3 regions of the Neobacillus sp. B4I6 genome follow, and region 1 is predicted to be linked to each of the others. Evidence: a T-box and tRNA genes for the amino acid it is inferred to sense, from the RefSeq annotation. Region 1 holds a T-box; the other regions hold tRNA genes.
What was found. A T-box is a leader RNA that pairs with one kind of tRNA and senses whether it is charged. The one in region 1 lies ahead of QF028_RS03665 (valine--tRNA ligase), so its partner is inferred to be a tRNA-Val.

Region 1 (6,047 bases):
TACGTTCATGCTTATCCTCCTCTCAGTCTTATTTAAATATAATTATTTTACCATGATAAAAATAAACTTATCATAAAGAAATTATCTTATTCTTCAAACAGTTAGTCAAAAATGGTTTTACCTCTGAAATAAAGTAGAGTGAACCCGTTATGACTAACATGCTGTTGTTCTCTATGGTTTGGATCTCTTCTATAAGAAAAGGACCCCAGTCATCGACTGCCAATTTGTTGTGTGATTGGCTAATTTTGAGTAATTCTTCCGCTTTTGCTGCACGTGGAAAATCAAAGCTGACAAAGGCAATTTGGGAAGCCATTTGGTCCAGCTTGGCAATCATTTGATCAAGCTTTTTATCCGATAGCGCGGCAAACACGATCTGAATACTGCGATCTTGATATCTAGTACTTAATTCATGGGTAAGAGCAGTTATTCCCTCATCATTATGGGCCCCATCAATAATCACAAGTGGACTTTCAGAAACGATCTCAAATCTCCCCGGCCAGTACGCCTTTTTTAAGCCCGTACGAATAGATTTCTCTGTAATCAGGAATGAACCTTTTTGATTTAAAAATTGGGCGGCCATGACAGCAAGTGCGGCATTTTCTGTTTGATGCTGACCGATCATCCTGATTTCTAATTGGGCGATGGTTTGAAGTTGAGTGATGACATCAAACACTTCACCATTAGAAAGGGATTTATGAGCACTAATCGAAAATTCCTGATTTAAGCGGTAAAGAGGTGCTTTTTTCTTATCTGCTTGGTCATCAATTACCTTGATCGCCCCTGGATGCTTGACAGCTGTAAAAATGGCGGTGTTCTCTTTAATTATCCCTGCTTTTTCAAAAGCAATTTCCTCATAGGTGTTTCCGAGGATGTTTGTGTGATCAAGACCGATATTGGTAATGATCGAGGCTAATGGCTGGATGATATTTGTTGAATCAAATCGACCGCCTAAACCGACTTCAAAAATAACAACGTCAACCTTGTTCATGGTTGCGAAATAATGGAACGCCATTGCGGTGATGACTTCAAACTCAGAAGGCCCGCCAAGCTCTGTTTCTTCTAATTCGTCCGCCAATGGGCGAATGATATTGGCTAGTTGGAGCAGCTCCGCATCTGATATGGCTTTCCCATTCACACTGATCCGCTCATTGAACTGTTCAATATAAGGCGAGGTAAAGGTACCCACTGAATACCCTCCTGCTTCAAGAATTGAACGGAGAAAAGTAACGGTGGAGCCTTTGCCATTTGTACCGCCAATATGAACCGTCTTCATTTTCGTTTCTGGATTACCAAGCTTGTCCATCATCCATTCCATCCGTTTTAACCCTGGCTTGATTCCCAGCCTTAACCGTGCATGAATCCATTCTAGGGCTTCTTTATATGTAGCAAACATTCGTGACACCCCATCTATATTTTAATGTTTGATTAATATTTACTTCTAAAGTGTAATCTATTTTTTGATTCGCTGATAAAATCCAATTTTCGCTGATATATTAGACGTTTCCGCTGATATATTCCTGAAAACCGCTGATAAATTGTAATCTCTGGCATATTTGCATCAAACATGTTGATTTTGTTTGTTTTTTCAATGTCTTAGTAATAAGGCGAGACGAATCCTCAGAGAATTCGCCTCGCCAAACTAATTATTACCCTCTTAACTCTTTAATGCGTGCTTCGACAATCGCTCTTTTTTCGCGATAATCATCTTCCTTGGCACGCTCTTCGGCTACAACACTTTCAGGTGCCTTTTTCATGAAGCCTTCATTGCTTAGTTTCTTCTGAACTCTGTCGACTTCTTTATTTAAGCGTTCAAATTCTTTTTCGAGACGTGCAATTTCTTCGTCAATATTAATCAAGCCTTCAAGCGGCAGGATGATTTCTAAACCAGTAATCACGGCTGTCATTGCTTTTTCCGGCGTTTCAAGGTCAACGCCCATTTGTAGTTCTTCTGGATTACAGAAGCGTTCAATATAGCCGCGGTTATTCTCGATAGCTTTGAGAACCGTTTCATCCTTCGCTTTAACAAGCATTTTGATTTTCTTACTCATTGGTGTATTTACTTCAGCACGAATATTCCGAACCGCGCGAATCATCTCGACGAGCAGTTTCATTTCTTGAGCTGCTTGGTCATCAGAATGAGCTGGATTTACTTCAGGCCAAGCTGCTGTCGTAATTGATTCACCTTGGTGAGGAAGGTTCTGCCAAATTTCCTCGGTGATAAATGGCATGAATGGATGCAATAAACGCATTGTTTGATCTAATACATGCGCCAGAATCGAACGAGTTGTTTTCTTCGCTGCTTCATCTTCACCATATAGCGGCAATTTCGCCATTTCAATATACCAATCACAGAAGTCATCCCAGATAAAGTTGTATAATGCACGGCCCACTTCACCAAATTCATAACGGTCAGAAAGTCTTGTCACATGTTCAACCGTTTCATTTAAACGTGTTAAAATCCACTTGTCTGCAACCGATTTTTCCCCGCTAAAATCAATCTCTTCGTAGGTCATTCCGTCCATATTCATTAACGCGAAACGGGAGGCATTCCAAATTTTATTGGCAAAGTTCCAAGTTGACTCTACTTTTTCAAAGCTGAAGCGTAAATCTTGACCTGGTGAACTTCCTGTTGACAGGAAGTAACGCAATGCATCGGCACCGTATTTTTCGATGACATCCATTGGATCGACGCCGTTTCCAAGTGACTTACTCATTTTGCGTCCCTGTTCGTCACGAACGAGACCGTGGATGAGAACATCTTTAAATGGTCGTTCCCCTGTAAACTCGATGCTTTGGAAAATCATTCTGGATACCCAGAAGAAGATAATATCATAGCCTGTTACTAAAACATCGGTTGGGAAGTAGCGCTTGAAATCAGACGCTTCTGTATCAGGCCAGCCCATGGTTGAAAAAGGCCAAAGCGCGGAGCTGAACCATGTATCGAGTACGTCTTTATCCTGCTCCCAGTTCTCAGCGTCTGCCGGTGCTTCTGTACCAACATATACTTCACCTGTTTGCTTGTGGTACCAAGCTGGAATTCGGTGACCCCACCAAAGCTGTCTCGAAATACACCAGTCGCGGATATTCTCCATCCAACGTAAGTAGGTCTTTTCAAACCGATCCGGGACAAAGTTTACTTTTTCATCTTTGCTTTGCAGGGCAATTGCTTCATCCGCGAGCGGCTGCATTTTAACAAACCACTGGGTGGAAAGATACGGTTCAACAACAGCACCGCTTCGTTCCGAATGCCCTACGGAATGCGGATGCTCTTCAATTTTGAAAAGAACACCTTGTTCCTGCAAGTCCTTAACGATTTGCTTACGGCATTCAAAACGGTCGAGTCCTTTATACTTGCCAGCTCTATCATTCATCGAACCGTCTTCGTTCATTACGAGAACTCGCTCTAGATTATGACGATTACCTACTTCAAAATCGTTCGGGTCATGGGCTGGCGTAATTTTAACCGCACCAGATCCGAATTCCATATCCACATAGTCATCACCAACGATTGGAATTTCACGGCCAACAATTGGGAGGATAACAGTTTTGCCAATCAGGTGCTTGTAGCGGTCGTCTTCTGGATGAACGGCAACCGCGGTATCACCCAGCATCGTCTCAGGACGGGTCGTAGCCACTTCAATTTGGCCAGAACCATCGGCAAGCGGATAACTCATATGATAAAAAGCACCTTGAACATCTTTATAAATGACTTCAATGTCGGATAGAGCTGTTTTAGTGGACGGATCCCAGTTAATAATATATTCACCGCGGTAAATGAGACCTTTTTTATAAAGGGTAACAAACACCTCTTTAACGGCATCAGATAAGCCTGCATCCAGCGTGAAACGCTCGCGGCTGTAATCTAAGCCTAAGCCCAGTTTCGACCACTGCTGACGGATATGGGAAGCATATTCTTCCTTCCACTTCCATGTTTCCTCAACGAACTTCTCTCTTCCTAGATCGTAGCGGCTTTTTCCTTCATTGCGAAGTTTTTCTTCTACTTTAGCTTGGGTAGCAATCCCAGCATGGTCCATCCCTGGCAACCAAAGAACGTCATACCCTTGCATCCGCTTCATCCGGGTCACGATATCTTGAAGCGTTGTATCCCAAGCATGACCTAAATGAAGTTTCCCGGTAACGTTTGGCGGCGGGATAACAACTGTGTACGGCTCTTTGGCCTCATCGTTTTGTGCTTCGAAAAATTTACCCTTTAACCACCATTCATAACGGCCTTTTTCAATCGTTTGCGGATCGTATTTGGTAGGCATTGTTAGTTCCTTTGTTTCCATTGTAAAATTCCTCCTTTGATTCCTTTTCCACATAAAAAACCCCATTCGTCATAAAAGGACGAATGGAGTTTGCTTCGCGGTACCACCTTTTTTCCAATCCAAAAAACGGATTGGCACTTATGTAGATAACGGATTTAGTCCGTCTTCAACTAATAGGATTTTAAAAATCCGTTCGCAGAAGAAGCTCGTGGGCGACCTTCCGACTTTCTGCTTAGGAAAACTTCCAGCTAGTGATTTCCCTCTCTTGAAGCAGGTTTGTATCGTACTCTTCCCTGTCATTGCTTATATAATTAAATTATATAGTTATACTACCGAAAAAAAGGGTTTGACGTCAATAATGATAACCACTTTTTTTATTTTTTATACTATATGCCGTTTTTTTGGAGAGTTCTCCGCACTTGTGGAATATACATAAAGAAAAATATATGCCAGATTTGTAAAGGGGGGTTGTCGATGAAAAGAAATTTCAATAAATTTAAATACCAACCCTGGTTTAGAACCTGTCGGAGAGTTTGCGCACAGTTAATTATTCCGTTTGTGATCTTCCAATTTATTCGAACACTCATCATTCCAACGTTTTTTGATATCTTATTATTAACAGTTTTTGTTGCCATAGCCGTGTCACTATATTTTGAAATCGTTTAAGGAGCCCATTTTGCAGATGATTACTGCGGCTGGGCTCCTTCTTTTGCTGCTGCGGCGGCGGCTGCCTGCGCATCCATTTCGGTCATTCTCATGACGACATATTCGGAATTTTTCAAATGCCAGTAGCGGTGCTGCAGCTGACGGACATATTTTAATTCATTCTTTGGACGCGACTTTCGATAGTAGCTTTCTGCCACTTGAATGATTGGAATCGGAAGCGCTAAATAGCTGTAGAATAATAGCTTTTCATCTGCTTTAAATGGAAAGTATTTAAAGTAATGGTATACCCAGTCAATGGCTGTGTCGCTGCGCTTCGGGTTGGTATTTAAGGCACGTGATAAATAGGGAAGGAGATCGTGAATCGGTGAGCCGTAGTGAGCATTCTCAAAATTAATAAAATAACCGTACCCTTTATCATCATACAAGAAATGCTCGGGTGACAATTTTCCGTGCGTAATAACCATACGGGCCTTTTCATCGTCTTTCGTTTTTTCATACCATTCTTCAAATTTCGTTTTCGAAAATCGGAGCGCCTGGCTGATTTCATTGTAATAAAGGCAATATAACAATTCAAACGGCGACATATAGGTCTTTTTTTCACATTCGTCGATGAAGCCATCGAGAAATGCCTGTTGTTTTTCATGCTGTTGAATCGTCTTTTCATAGTGCTCAGTCCGCTCTTCTTTGTTCAAGGTAATTTCTTTGGCGGAAAGGGTATGAAGACGAGCGAGCTCACGAAAAAGCTGATGATCTTTTTGCTGCCGGTCTTCCTTGTGTTCATTCGACATCCATGGCATTAAGTAATAAAGATTGTTCTCGTGTAAGACCGCATACCTGCCGTCCATCGTAGGGTAGATGGGAACGATGCGATTATACCCTTTTTGGTAGAGGAGATGAACATGGCGAATGAAGTCGGTCCCGGTCGCAGGGTCGATTTTTTTTAAGGCAAACGTCCCTTTATTTGAATAAATCTTCTGAACGCTGCCAAAATCCTCTACAAAATGAGGCTCAACAAGGTAATTTCTTAAGATGGTAGCAAATGTGTTTAGTTGATTCGGGTTACTCATGAGTACTCAACTCACTTTCAAATATAAAAGCGTAAGCGCCCGTTTA
Region 2 (6,047 bases), 4.7 Mb from region 1:
GCTCACCTTAGGATTCTCTCCTCGCCTACCTGTGTCGGTTTGCGGTACGGGCACCTTTTATCTCGCTAGAGGCTTTTCTTGGCAGTGTGGAATCAGGAACTTCGGTACTAAATTTCCCTCGCTATCACAGCTCAGCCTTCGCGAGAAGCGGATTTGCCTACTTCTCAGCCTAACTGCTTAGACGCGCATATCCAACAGCGCGCTTACCCTATCCTCCTGCGTCCCCCCATTGCTCAAACGATAAAGAGGTGGTACAGGAATATCAACCTGTTGTCCATCGCCTACGCCTTTCGGCCTCGGCTTAGGTCCCGACTAACCCTGAGCGGACGAGCCTTCCTCAGGAAACCTTAGGCATTCGGTGGATGAGATTCTCACTCATCTTTCGCTACTCATACCGGCATTCTCACTTCTAAGCGCTCCACCAGTCCTTACGGTCTAGCTTCAACGCCCTTAGAACGCTCTCCTACCACTGACATCTAAGATGTCAATCCACAGCTTCGGTGATACGTTTAGCCCCGGTACATTTTCGGCGCAGAGTCATTCGACCAGTGAGCTATTACGCACTCTTTAAATGGTGGCTGCTTCTAAGCCAACATCCTGGTTGTCTAAACAACTCCACATCCTTTTCCACTTAACGTATACTTTGGGACCTTAGCTGGTGGTCTGGGCTGTTTCCCTTTTGACTACGGATCTTATCACTCGCAGTCTGACTCCCACGGATAAGTCTTTGGCATTCGGAGTTTGTCTGAATTCGGTAACCCGATGAGGGCCCCTAGTCCAAACAGTGCTCTACCTCCAAGACTCTTACTACGTGAGGCTAGCCCTAAAGCTATTTCGGAGAGAACCAGCTATCTCCAAGTTCGATTGGAATTTCTCCGCTACCCACACCTCATCCCCGCACTTTTCAACGTGCGTGGGTTCGGGCCTCCATCCAGTGTTACCTGGACTTCACCCTGGACATGGGTAGATCACCTGGTTTCGGGTCTACGACCACATACTCATACGCCCTATTCAGACTCGCTTTCGCTGCGGCTCCGTCTTTTCAACTTAACCTTGCATGGGATCGTAACTCGCCGGTTCATTCTACAAAAGGCACGCTATCACCCATTAACGGGCTCTAACTACTTGTAGGCACACGGTTTCAGGAACTATTTCACTCCCCTTCCGGGGTGCTTTTCACCTTTCCCTCACGGTACTGGTTCACTATCGGTCACTAGGGAGTATTTAGCCTTGGGAGATGGTCCTCCCTGCTTCCGACCGGATTTCTCGTGTCCGGCCGTACTCAGGATCCACTCAGGAGGGAACGAAGTTTCGACTACAGGGTTTTTACCTTCTATGACGGACCTTTCCAGATCGCTTCATCTACCCCGTTCCTTTGTAACTCCATGTTGAGTGTCCTACAACCCCAAGAGGCAAGCCTCTTGGTTTGGGCTATGTCCCGTTTCGCTCGCCGCTACTCAGGGAATCGCGTTTGCTTTCTCTTCCTCCGGGTACTTAGATGTTTCAGTTCCCCGGGTATGCCTTCATTACCCTATGTATTCAGGTAAAGATACTGTTCCATTACGAACAGTGGGTTCCCCCATTCGGAAATCTCCGGATCAAAGCTTACTTACAGCTCCCCGAAGCATATCGGTGTTAGTCCCGTCCTTCATCGGCTCCTAGTGCCAAGGCATTCACCGTGCGCCCTTTCTAACTTAACCTAAAAGGTTATTCTCTTACTTACATAAGAGAGAAAACTAAAATGGCATTGATCGGTTCTTACATTGACTTCTTCATTACGATTATCTAGTTTTCAAAGAACGATTAAAAAAAGCTTTGAGAGAATTGTACTCTCAAAACTAAACAAACAAAGATCGTGTCACAAACTGTTTTGTCTGGCTCACAGGTCCAGCTTTATCCTTAGAAAGGAGGTGATCCAGCCGCACCTTCCGATACGGCTACCTTGTTACGACTTCACCCCAATCATCTGTCCCACCTTAGGCGGCTGGCTCCTTGCGGTTACCCCACCGACTTCGGGTGTTACAAACTCTCGTGGTGTGACGGGCGGTGTGTACAAGGCCCGGGAACGTATTCACCGCGGCATGCTGATCCGCGATTACTAGCGATTCCGGCTTCATGCAGGCGAGTTGCAGCCTGCAATCCGAACTGAGAATGGTTTTATGGGATTGGCTAAACCTCGCGGTCTTGCAGCCCTTTGTACCATCCATTGTAGCACGTGTGTAGCCCAGGTCATAAGGGGCATGATGATTTGACGTCATCCCCACCTTCCTCCGGTTTGTCACCGGCAGTCACCTTAGAGTGCCCAACTGAATGCTGGCAACTAAGATCAAGGGTTGCGCTCGTTGCGGGACTTAACCCAACATCTCACGACACGAGCTGACGACAACCATGCACCACCTGTCACTCTGTCCCCCGAAGGGGAAATTCCTATCTCTAGGAGTGTCAGAGGATGTCAAGACCTGGTAAGGTTCTTCGCGTTGCTTCGAATTAAACCACATGCTCCACCGCTTGTGCGGGCCCCCGTCAATTCCTTTGAGTTTCAGCCTTGCGGCCGTACTCCCCAGGCGGAGTGCTTAATGCGTTAGCTGCAGCACTAAGGGGCGGAAACCCCCTAACACTTAGCACTCATCGTTTACGGCGTGGACTACCAGGGTATCTAATCCTGTTTGCTCCCCACGCTTTCGCGCCTCAGCGTCAGTTACAGACCAGAAAGCCGCCTTCGCCACTGGTGTTCCTCCACATCTCTACGCATTTCACCGCTACACGTGGAATTCCGCTTTCCTCTTCTGCACTCAAGTCCCCCAGTTTCCAATGACCCTCCACGGTTGAGCCGTGGGCTTTCACATCAGACTTAAAGGACCGCCTGCGCGCGCTTTACGCCCAATAATTCCGGACAACGCTTGCCACCTACGTATTACCGCGGCTGCTGGCACGTAGTTAGCCGTGGCTTTCTGGTTAGGTACCGTCAAGGTACCGGCAGTTACTCCGGTACTTGTTCTTCCCTAACAACAGAGCTTTACGACCCGAAGGCCTTCATCGCTCACGCGGCGTTGCTCCATCAGACTTTCGTCCATTGTGGAAGATTCCCTACTGCTGCCTCCCGTAGGAGTCTGGGCCGTGTCTCAGTCCCAGTGTGGCCGATCACCCTCTCAGGTCGGCTACGCATCGTCGCCTTGGTGAGCCATTACCTCACCAACTAGCTAATGCGCCGCGGGCCCATCTGTAAGTGTCAGCCGAAACCGACTTTCAGCTTTTCCTCATGAGAGGAAAAGGATTATCCGGTATTAGCACCGGTTTCCCGGTGTTATCCCAGTCTTACAGGCAGGTTGCCCACGTGTTACTCACCCGTCCGCCGCTAATCAACAGGAGCAAGCTCCTATTGATTCGCTCGACTTGCATGTATTAGGCACGCCGCCAGCGTTCGTCCTGAGCCAGGATCAAACTCTCCAAGAAAGTTGATTAGCTCATTTTGTTACGTTGGCTTAGCTTCACTTTCTTACGAAAGATTCGCTAATAATTTTTTGTTTGTTTACACGTCTTGTTTGTTTAGTTTTCAAAGAACAATTTCATGTCGTTTGTGCGACTTTATTATATTAACAGAGTGTTAATGCTATGTCAATAAAATAATTAAAATTTTTGGTGGAGCCTAGCGGGATCGAACCGCTGACCTCCTGCGTGCAAAGCAGGCGCTCTCCCAGCTGAGCTAAGGCCCCATATAGTTATAAGTGAAGAATGGTCGGGAAGACAGGATTCGAACCTGCGACCCCTTGGTCCCAAACCAAGTGCTCTACCAAGCTGAGCTACTTCCCGTTAAGTGCGCCCTGAGAGATTCGAACTCCCGACCTTTTGATTCGTAGTCAAACACTCTATCCAGCTGAGCTAAGGGCGCATATGAATTTAATTAACTTAAATGGTGCCGAGGACCGGAATCGAACCGGTACGGTAGTCACCTACCGCAGGATTTTAAGTCCTGTGCGTCTGCCAGTTCCGCCACCCCGGCTTAAAAAATTGGAGCGGAAGACGGGATTCGAACCCGCGACCCCCACCTTGGCAAGGTGATGTTCTACCACTGAACTACTTCCGCATATGAAAATTAAATGGTGCGGGTGAAGGGAGTCGAACCCCCACGCCTTGCGGCGCCAGATCCTAAGTCTGGTGCGTCTGCCAATTCCGCCACACCCGCATATTCATTTAAAATGGTGAGCCATGAAGGACTCGAACCTTCGACCCTCTGATTAAAAGTCAGATGCTCTACCAACTGAGCTAATGGCTCATCGTAAGATGATTTCCTAATCTTTTATTAGCGTAAGTCAGATGCTCAAAAGAACTTACGTTCTTTTGAGCAGATTGCCCGCAGAAGCTCCTTCAATGAAGTACGCAATCTGCTCTACCAACTGAGCTAATGGCTCATCATAAGATGAAAGAAAAATGGTGCCGGCGAGAGGACTTGAACCCCCAACCTACTGATTACAAGTCAGTTGCTCTACCAATTGAGCTACCCCGGCGTAAAGTATGGAAATATATTAAGTTTGAACACGCTGGTATTGTTACCGTCATCCTGACCTCAGAAAGCTTATGCAAGCAGCAGCTCGGTCAGTATGCTGAAGTTCATTCAGGAAGCTTATTCGGTCGTGCTCTACCAATTGAGCTACCCCGGCATAATGTAAAAAAGGTAAATATGGTGGAGGATGACGGGCTCGAACCGCCGACCCTCTGCTTGTAAGGCAGATGCTCTCCCAGCTGAGCTAATCCTCCATATATACCGCCTGGCAACGTCCTACTCTCACAGGGACGCGTGTCCCAACTACCATCGGCGCTGAGAAGCTTAACTTCCGTGTTCGGTATGGGAACGGGTGTGACCTTCTCGCCATTGCTGCCAGACTATTTAATTGAGGAATCATTCCCTCAAAACTAGATAATGCAGAAGAAGTTGTAAAATGAGTATGCCTTATAAATTGGTTAAGTCCTCGAACGATTAGTATCAGTCAGCTCCACATGTTACCACGCTTCCACCTCTGACCTATCAACCTGATCATCTTTCAGGGTTCTTACTAGCTTGCGCTATGGGAAATCTCATCTTGAGGGGGGCTTCATGCTTAGATGCTTTCAGCACTTATCCCGTCCGCACATAGCTACCCAGCGATGCCCTTGGCAGAACAACTGGTACACCAGCGGTGCGTCCATCCCGGTCCTCTCGTACTAAGGACAGCTCCTCTCAAATTTCCTGCGCCCACGACGGATAGGGACCGAACTGTCTCACGACGTTCTGAACCCAGCTCGCGTACCGCTTTAATGGGCGAACAGCCCAACCCTTGGGACCGACTACAGCCCCAGGATGCGATGAGCCGACATCGAGGTGCCAAACCTCCCCGTCGATGTGGACTCTTGGGGGAGATAAGCCTGTTATCCCCGGGGTAGCTTTTATCCGTTGAGCGATGGCCCTTCCATGCGGAACCACCGGATCACTAAGCCCGACTTTCGTCCCTGCTCGACTTGTAGGTCTCGCAGTCAAGCTCCCTTGTGCCTTTACACTCTGCGAATGATTTCCAACCATTCTGAGGGAACCTTTGGGCGCCTCCGTTACTCTTTAGGAGGCGACCGCCCCAGTCAAACTGCCCACCTGACACTGTCTCCCACCCCGATCAGGGGTGCGGGTTAGAATTTCAATACAGCCAGGGTAGTATCCCACCGACGCCTCCACCGAAGCTAGCGCTCCGGCTTCTCAGGCTCCTACCTATCCTGTACAAGCTGTACCAAAATTCAATATCAGGCTACAGTAAAGCTCCACGGGGTCTTTCCGTCCTGTCGCGGGTAACCTGCATCTTCACAGGTACTATAATTTCACCGAGTCTCTCGTTGAGACAGTGCCCAGATCGTTACGCCTTTCGTGCGGGTCGGAACTTACCCGACAAGGAATTTCGCTACCTTAGGACCGTTATAGTTACGGCCGCCGTTTACTGGGGCTTCGATTCAGAGCTTCGCTTGCGCTAACCCCTCCTCTTAACCTTCCAGCACCGGGCAGGCGTCAGCCCCTATACTTCGCCTTG
Region 3 (6,047 bases), 4.6 Mb from region 1:
AAAAGGTGCCCGTACCGCAAACCGACACAGGTAGGCGAGGAGAGAATCCTAAGGTGAGCGAGAGAACTCTCGTTAAGGAACTCGGCAAAATGACCCCGTAACTTCGGGAGAAGGGGTGCTTTTTGAGGTGAATAGCCTCGAAGAGCCGCAGTGAATAGGCCCAGGCGACTGTTTAGCAAAAACACAGGTCTCTGCGAAGCCGCAAGGCGAAGTATAGGGGCTGACGCCTGCCCGGTGCTGGAAGGTTAAGAGGAGGGGTTAGCGCAAGCAAAGCTCTGAATCGAAGCCCCAGTAAACGGCGGCCGTAACTATAACGGTCCTAAGGTAGCGAAATTCCTTGTCGGGTAAGTTCCGACCCGCACGAAAGGCGTAACGATCTGGGCACTGTCTCAACGAGAGACTCGGTGAAATTATAGTACCTGTGAAGATGCAGGTTACCCGCGACAGGACGGAAAGACCCCGTGGAGCTTTACTGTAGCCTGATATTGAATTTTGGTACAGCTTGTACAGGATAGGTAGGAGCCTGAGAAGCCGGAGCGCTAGCTTCGGTGGAGGCGTCGGTGGGATACTACCCTGGCTGTATTGAAATTCTAACCCGCACCCCTGATCGGGGTGGGAGACAGTGTCAGGTGGGCAGTTTGACTGGGGCGGTCGCCTCCTAAAGAGTAACGGAGGCGCCCAAAGGTTCCCTCAGAATGGTTGGAAATCATTCGCAGAGTGTAAAGGCACAAGGGAGCTTGACTGCGAGACCTACAAGTCGAGCAGGGACGAAAGTCGGGCTTAGTGATCCGGTGGTTCCGCATGGAAGGGCCATCGCTCAACGGATAAAAGCTACCCCGGGGATAACAGGCTTATCTCCCCCAAGAGTCCACATCGACGGGGAGGTTTGGCACCTCGATGTCGGCTCATCGCATCCTGGGGCTGTAGTCGGTCCCAAGGGTTGGGCTGTTCGCCCATTAAAGCGGTACGCGAGCTGGGTTCAGAACGTCGTGAGACAGTTCGGTCCCTATCCGTCGTGGGCGCAGGAAATTTGAGAGGAGCTGTCCTTAGTACGAGAGGACCGGGATGGACGCACCGCTGGTGTACCAGTTGTTCTGCCAAGGGCATCGCTGGGTAGCTATGTGCGGACGGGATAAGTGCTGAAAGCATCTAAGCATGAAGCCCCCCTCAAGATGAGATTTCCCATAGCGCAAGCTAGTAAGAACCCTGAAAGATGATCAGGTTGATAGGTCAGAGGTGGAAGCGTGGTAACATGTGGAGCTAACTGATACTAATCGTTCGAGGACTTAACCAATTTATAAGGTATACACTCGATTTTACAACTTCTTCTGCATTATCTAGTTTTGAGGGAATGAAAAAAATTAATTTTCCTCTTGAAAAATTTCAAAAAGATATTATAATAAATAATGTCTTGAAAATAGTCTGGCAGTAATGGCGAGAAGGTCACACCCGTTCCCATACCGAACACGGAAGTTAAGCTTCTCAGCGCCGATGGTAGTTGGGACACGCGTCCCTGTGAGAGTAGGACGCTGCCAGGCTGAAATATTATTGTTCCGCAGTAGCTCAGTGGTAGAGCTATCGGCTGTTAACCGATCGGTCGTAGGTTCGAGTCCTACCTGCGGAGCCATTTTTATGTAAACTTATATATAGCTATGCTTCCATAGCTCAGTAGGTAGAGCACTTCCATGGTAAGGAAGAGGTCAGCGGTTCGAGCCCGCTTGGAAGCTTTCCTATTTTTTAATAGTATGGCCCCTTGGTCAAGCGGTTAAGACACCTCCCTTTCACGGAGGTAACACGGGTTCGAGTCCCGTAGGGGTCACCAAAGTTTTTTATGCACTAGCGTAAAATAACTTTCATTGCTGTGGAGGATTAGCTCAGCTGGGAGAGCATCTGCCTTACAAGCAGAGGGTCGGCGGTTCGAGCCCGTCATCCTCCACCATAATAAATTATGTTAACTACATGCCGGGGTAGCTCAATTGGTAGAGCAACTGACTTGTAATCAGTAGGTTGGGGGTTCAAGTCCTCTCGCCGGCACTGCTTTTTTAAATTTTAATATGGAGGGGTAGCGAAGTGGCTAAACGCGGCGGACTGTAAATCCGCTCCCTCCGGGTTCGGCGGTTCGAATCCGTCCCCCTCCACCATTAATATTTTTAAAAAAGTTGGACATACTAGATAATATTACATCTCTATTGGGCTATAGCCAAGCGGTAAGGCATCGCACTTTGACTGCGACATGCGTTGGTTCAAATCCAGCTAGCCCAGCCAGAGAGCCATTAGCTCAGTTGGTAGAGCATCTGACTTTTAATCAGAGGGTCGAAGGTTCGAGTCCTTCATGGCTCATATAGTAACAGCAAGGAACTTTGGAGAAATCTCCAAGGTTCTTTTTTATGAAAAAGAAACAAAGTGTCGTCAGTGGGAGATTGGCGGCAAAAATTTATGAAATAAGCATCAAAGTGTCGCCAATAAGGGCTATTGGCACCAAAAATTTATGAAAAAAGCAATAAAGTGTCGTCAATAAGGGCTATTGGCGGCAAAAATTCATGAAAAAGGCATTAAAGTATCGCCAATAAGGGCTATTGGCGACAAAAATTCATGAAATAACAATCAAACTATCGCCAATCATATCTGCGAAGTTTGAATTCGTTAGTCAAAATGGAACCGACGTTCATTTTGACTTATTTTACATCCCTGCCTTAAACCAACCAATGGTCTAAGGTTTTTTATCGTATATATATACATAATTTTGTCGAGTTGAGTCATCGGTATGAAAGCGGTTAAAATAGATACATAAAAGGGTAGGAGGAATTAATATGAGTAAGCTTTCAATTATTGGAATGCCGATGGATTTAGGTCAAATGCGACGAGGGGTAGATATGGGGCCAAGTGCCATCCGTTATGCTGGGATGGTTGAACGACTTAAGCCACTATTTGATGAAATACATGATCTAGGTGATATTCCAATTGGCAGACCTGAAGTTGTGGTGGATAAAGAATCTAATTTGCGGAATCTTGATTTAGTTGCTGAGAAAAGTGCTTTGTTAGCTGAAAAAGTAGATGCTGCTGTCGAGTCAGGTGCGTTTCCGCTTGTCCTTGGCGGGGATCATAGTATTGCTATTGGTACTTTAGCAGGTGTCTCTAAACATTATAAAAATCTTGGTGTCATTTGGTATGACGCACATGGCGATCTAAATACGGCTGAGACAAGCCCTTCTGGTAATATCCATGGAATGCCACTAGCCGTAAGTATCGGGTTAGGGCACAGCTTGTTAACCGAGATAGGTGGATATGGTCCTAAAGTTAAACCTGAAAATGTAGTCATTATTGGTGCAAGAGCGTTGGATGATGGAGAAAAAGATTTAATAAAGGAAATAGGAATCAAAGTTTACACAATGCATGAAATTGACCGGATGGGGATGGCCAAAGTAATGGAAGAAACCATCGCTTACCTGAAAGAAAAGACAGATGGTGTCCACCTTTCACTTGATTTAGATGGCCTAGACCCAAATGATGCTCCAGGCGTTGGAACACCAGTTATGGGTGGAATCAGCTACCGGGAAAGTCATCTTGCTATGGAGATGTTAGAAGAAGCAAAAATCATTACATCAGCAGAATTTGTAGAAGTAAATCCCATTTTAGATGAAAAAAATAAAACTGCTAAAGTGGCAGTTGAATTGATGGGATCATTATTCGGAGAAAAATTATTATAATAAATAAATAAATAAGTAAAGCTGCATTTCGTAAGAAAACGGGCCAACCTGTTCTTCTAGCGTGATGCAGCTTTTTTCTATTTTCTTCTTGTCAAAGAATTAAAACCGTGTCAATTTATCTCCTTCATAAAATCTTTAAACTAATTAGTAAGCCCTTTTAGTATATTTTTGTTAATATTAAAGGTATTGAGAAGTTTTTTCGTGTAAAACGAAACTTTTTTGCTAACGATTCGTATTATCGGATAGCAGCAATGGAGCTGAGGTAACGTAATGGATGCAATTGTAAAAAAGAGAATAAAACAAGTAATCAAAGGGGACCAAGATGCCTTTGGTGAAATCGTTGAAATATATAAAAACAGTATTTATCAACTTTGTTTTCGGATGCTTGGAAATCGTCATGAAGCTGAGGATATGGCACAGGAAGCTTTTATTCGTGCTTATGTGAATATCAAAACCTTTAATCAAGACTTGAAATTTTCAACTTGGCTTTTTCGGATAGCAACCAATCTGTGTATTGACCGAATGCGAAAAAAGAAACCGGATCATTATTTAGATGCAGAGGTTGCAGGGACAGAAGGATTAACAATGTATTCGCAGATCCCTTCGAACACACCGTTGCCAGAGTCAGAAGTAGAAAGCTTAGAGCTGCAGGATACGGTCCAGAAAGAGATATTAAAACTGCCCGATAAATATCGGACAGCCATCGTATTAAAATATATTGAAGAGTTGTCCTTAAATGAAATTAGCGAAATTCTTGATTTACCACTTGGAACGGTTAAAACAAGGATTCACCGTGGCCGGGAAGCGTTAAGACAACAATTAAGATATGTGTGATAAGAGGTGAAACTGTTAATGTGTCCAGAACAAATCATCGAACTAATGCATGAATACTTAGATGAAGAAATTACACCTGATCAAGAACGAATATTAAGAGAACACCTCCAAAACTGCAAAGAATGCGAGGCTATATTTAATGAGCTAAATAAGACGATCGCTTTTGTAAAGAGTGTGTCACATATGCAGGTACCTGATGGCTTTACAGCCAATGTGTTGTCTCGTTTACCAAAAGAGAAACGAAAGATTTGGATGCAGCGTTGGTTGAAAAACCATCCTTTGCTTGCAGCTGCCTCTTTATTTCTCATATTAATGATGGGAAGCGTATTTTCTACTTGGAATCAAGATCGAGAGTTTTCTGTATCGAAGCAAAAAAACTTAATAGTTAAAAATAATACGGTTATTGTACCTAAAGGTGAGACGGTCAAGGGCGATGTCATTGTTCGAAATGGGACATTAGAAATTGAAGGTGAAGTCCAAGGTGATGTGACAGTTATCAATGGTGAAAAATATTTGGCCTCTGCAGGACATGTAACAGGGCAGATTGAAGAGGTAAATGAAGTGTTCGATTGGATTTGGTATCATATTAAAAAGACCGCACAAGATGTGGTTCAAATATTGGAAGACCAACCAGAAACCAAATAAAAAAACAAATCACTCTGATCGGGTGATTTGTTTTTTTACCCAGATACATATAATAGGTACAAGTGGTATTTATGGTATAATAAATAGGTTGTAATTTATTTGTGTTAAAGAAAATTACGGAGGAAGAACAATGCCGTTTGCTGATTTCGAACTATGGAAGTATTTAGCTAGTATTGTTGATATTGTCCTCGTATGGTATGTCATTTACAAGCTGATCAATGTGATTAGAGGAACGAAGGCCGTTCAATTACTAAAAGGCATTCTCGTTATTCTTCTAGTCAGAGTTGTCAGTGAGTTTCTAGGCTTCCAAACATTAAGCTGGATGATGGAACAGGCGATAACATACGGGTTTCTTGCGATTATTATTATATTTCAGCCAGAACTTAGAAGAGCCCTCGAGCAATTAGGCAGGGGGAAGTTCTTTTCAAGAAGCAGTAATCTGGATGATGAAGATCCGGAAAAAACAGTTGAGGCAATTGTTAAGGCAACTGATTATATGGCAAAGCGTCGTATTGGGGCGTTAATCTCGATCGAGAGAGAAACGGGAATGGGCGATTACATAGAAACGGGGATCCAGCTAAATTCCAATATTTCTTCTGAATTGCTGATTAATATTTTTATCCCAAATACACCGCTCCATGATGGTGCAGTAATCATCCAAAAAAATAATGTTGCAGCCGCCGCATGCTATCTGCCGTTATCCGAAAGCCCGTTTATTTCTAAGGAGCTGGGAACCAGACATCGGGCTGCATTAGGAATAAGTGAAGTGACTGATAGTGTCACTGTCATCGTTTCTGAAGAGACAGGTCATATTTCCCTTACAAAGAACGGGGAGCTTCACCGAGCGATTAATACAGAGCA

Region 2: it has a tRNA-Val gene. The T-box ahead of QF028_RS03665 (valine--tRNA ligase) is inferred to sense a tRNA for this amino acid. The anticodon was not compared.
Region 3: it has a tRNA-Val gene. The T-box ahead of QF028_RS03665 (valine--tRNA ligase) is inferred to sense a tRNA for this amino acid. The anticodon was not compared.

What each region holds. Positions count from the first base shown of each region.
Region 1 is NZ_JBNPWB010000002.1:380,104-386,150, reverse strand. It holds gene QF028_RS03675 (hypothetical protein) at 1-9, opposite strand, end outside; gene QF028_RS03670 (bifunctional folylpolyglutamate synthase/dihydrofolate synthase) at 71-1,393, opposite strand; gene QF028_RS03665 (valine--tRNA ligase) at 1,647-4,289, opposite strand; T-box leader at 4,341-4,577, opposite strand; gene QF028_RS03660 (hypothetical protein) at 4,743-4,934, shown strand; gene ysxE (spore coat protein YsxE) at 4,955-6,001, opposite strand.
Region 2 is NZ_JBNPWB010000002.1:5,110,738-5,116,784, forward strand. It holds rRNA gene QF028_RS27470 (23S ribosomal RNA) at 1-1,700, opposite strand, end outside; rRNA gene QF028_RS27475 (16S ribosomal RNA) at 1,904-3,453, opposite strand; tRNA gene QF028_RS27480 (tRNA-Ala) at 3,638-3,713, opposite strand; tRNA gene QF028_RS27485 (tRNA-Pro) at 3,734-3,810, opposite strand; tRNA gene QF028_RS27490 (tRNA-Arg) at 3,816-3,889, opposite strand; tRNA gene QF028_RS27495 (tRNA-Leu) at 3,912-4,000, opposite strand; tRNA gene QF028_RS27500 (tRNA-Gly) at 4,010-4,084, opposite strand; tRNA gene QF028_RS27505 (tRNA-Leu) at 4,099-4,183, opposite strand; tRNA gene QF028_RS27510 (tRNA-Lys) at 4,198-4,273, opposite strand; tRNA gene QF028_RS27515 (tRNA-Thr) at 4,430-4,505, opposite strand; tRNA gene QF028_RS27520 (tRNA-Val) at 4,680-4,755, opposite strand; rRNA gene rrf (5S ribosomal RNA) at 4,765-4,881, opposite strand; rRNA gene QF028_RS27530 (23S ribosomal RNA) at 4,956-6,047, opposite strand, start outside.
Region 3 is NZ_JBNPWB010000002.1:5,018,278-5,024,324, reverse strand. It holds rRNA gene QF028_RS26975 (23S ribosomal RNA) at 1-1,294, shown strand, start outside; rRNA gene rrf (5S ribosomal RNA) at 1,422-1,538, shown strand; tRNA gene QF028_RS26965 (tRNA-Asn) at 1,553-1,627, shown strand; tRNA gene QF028_RS26960 (tRNA-Thr) at 1,655-1,727, shown strand; tRNA gene QF028_RS26955 (tRNA-Glu) at 1,748-1,822, shown strand; tRNA gene QF028_RS26950 (tRNA-Val) at 1,864-1,939, shown strand; tRNA gene QF028_RS26945 (tRNA-Thr) at 1,962-2,034, shown strand; tRNA gene QF028_RS26940 (tRNA-Tyr) at 2,057-2,141, shown strand; tRNA gene QF028_RS26935 (tRNA-Gln) at 2,191-2,265, shown strand; tRNA gene QF028_RS26930 (tRNA-Lys) at 2,268-2,340, shown strand; gene rocF (arginase) at 2,811-3,707, shown strand; gene sigW (RNA polymerase sigma factor SigW) at 3,978-4,541, shown strand; gene QF028_RS26915 (zf-HC2 domain-containing protein) at 4,560-5,186, shown strand; gene cdaA (diadenylate cyclase CdaA) at 5,317-6,047, shown strand, end outside.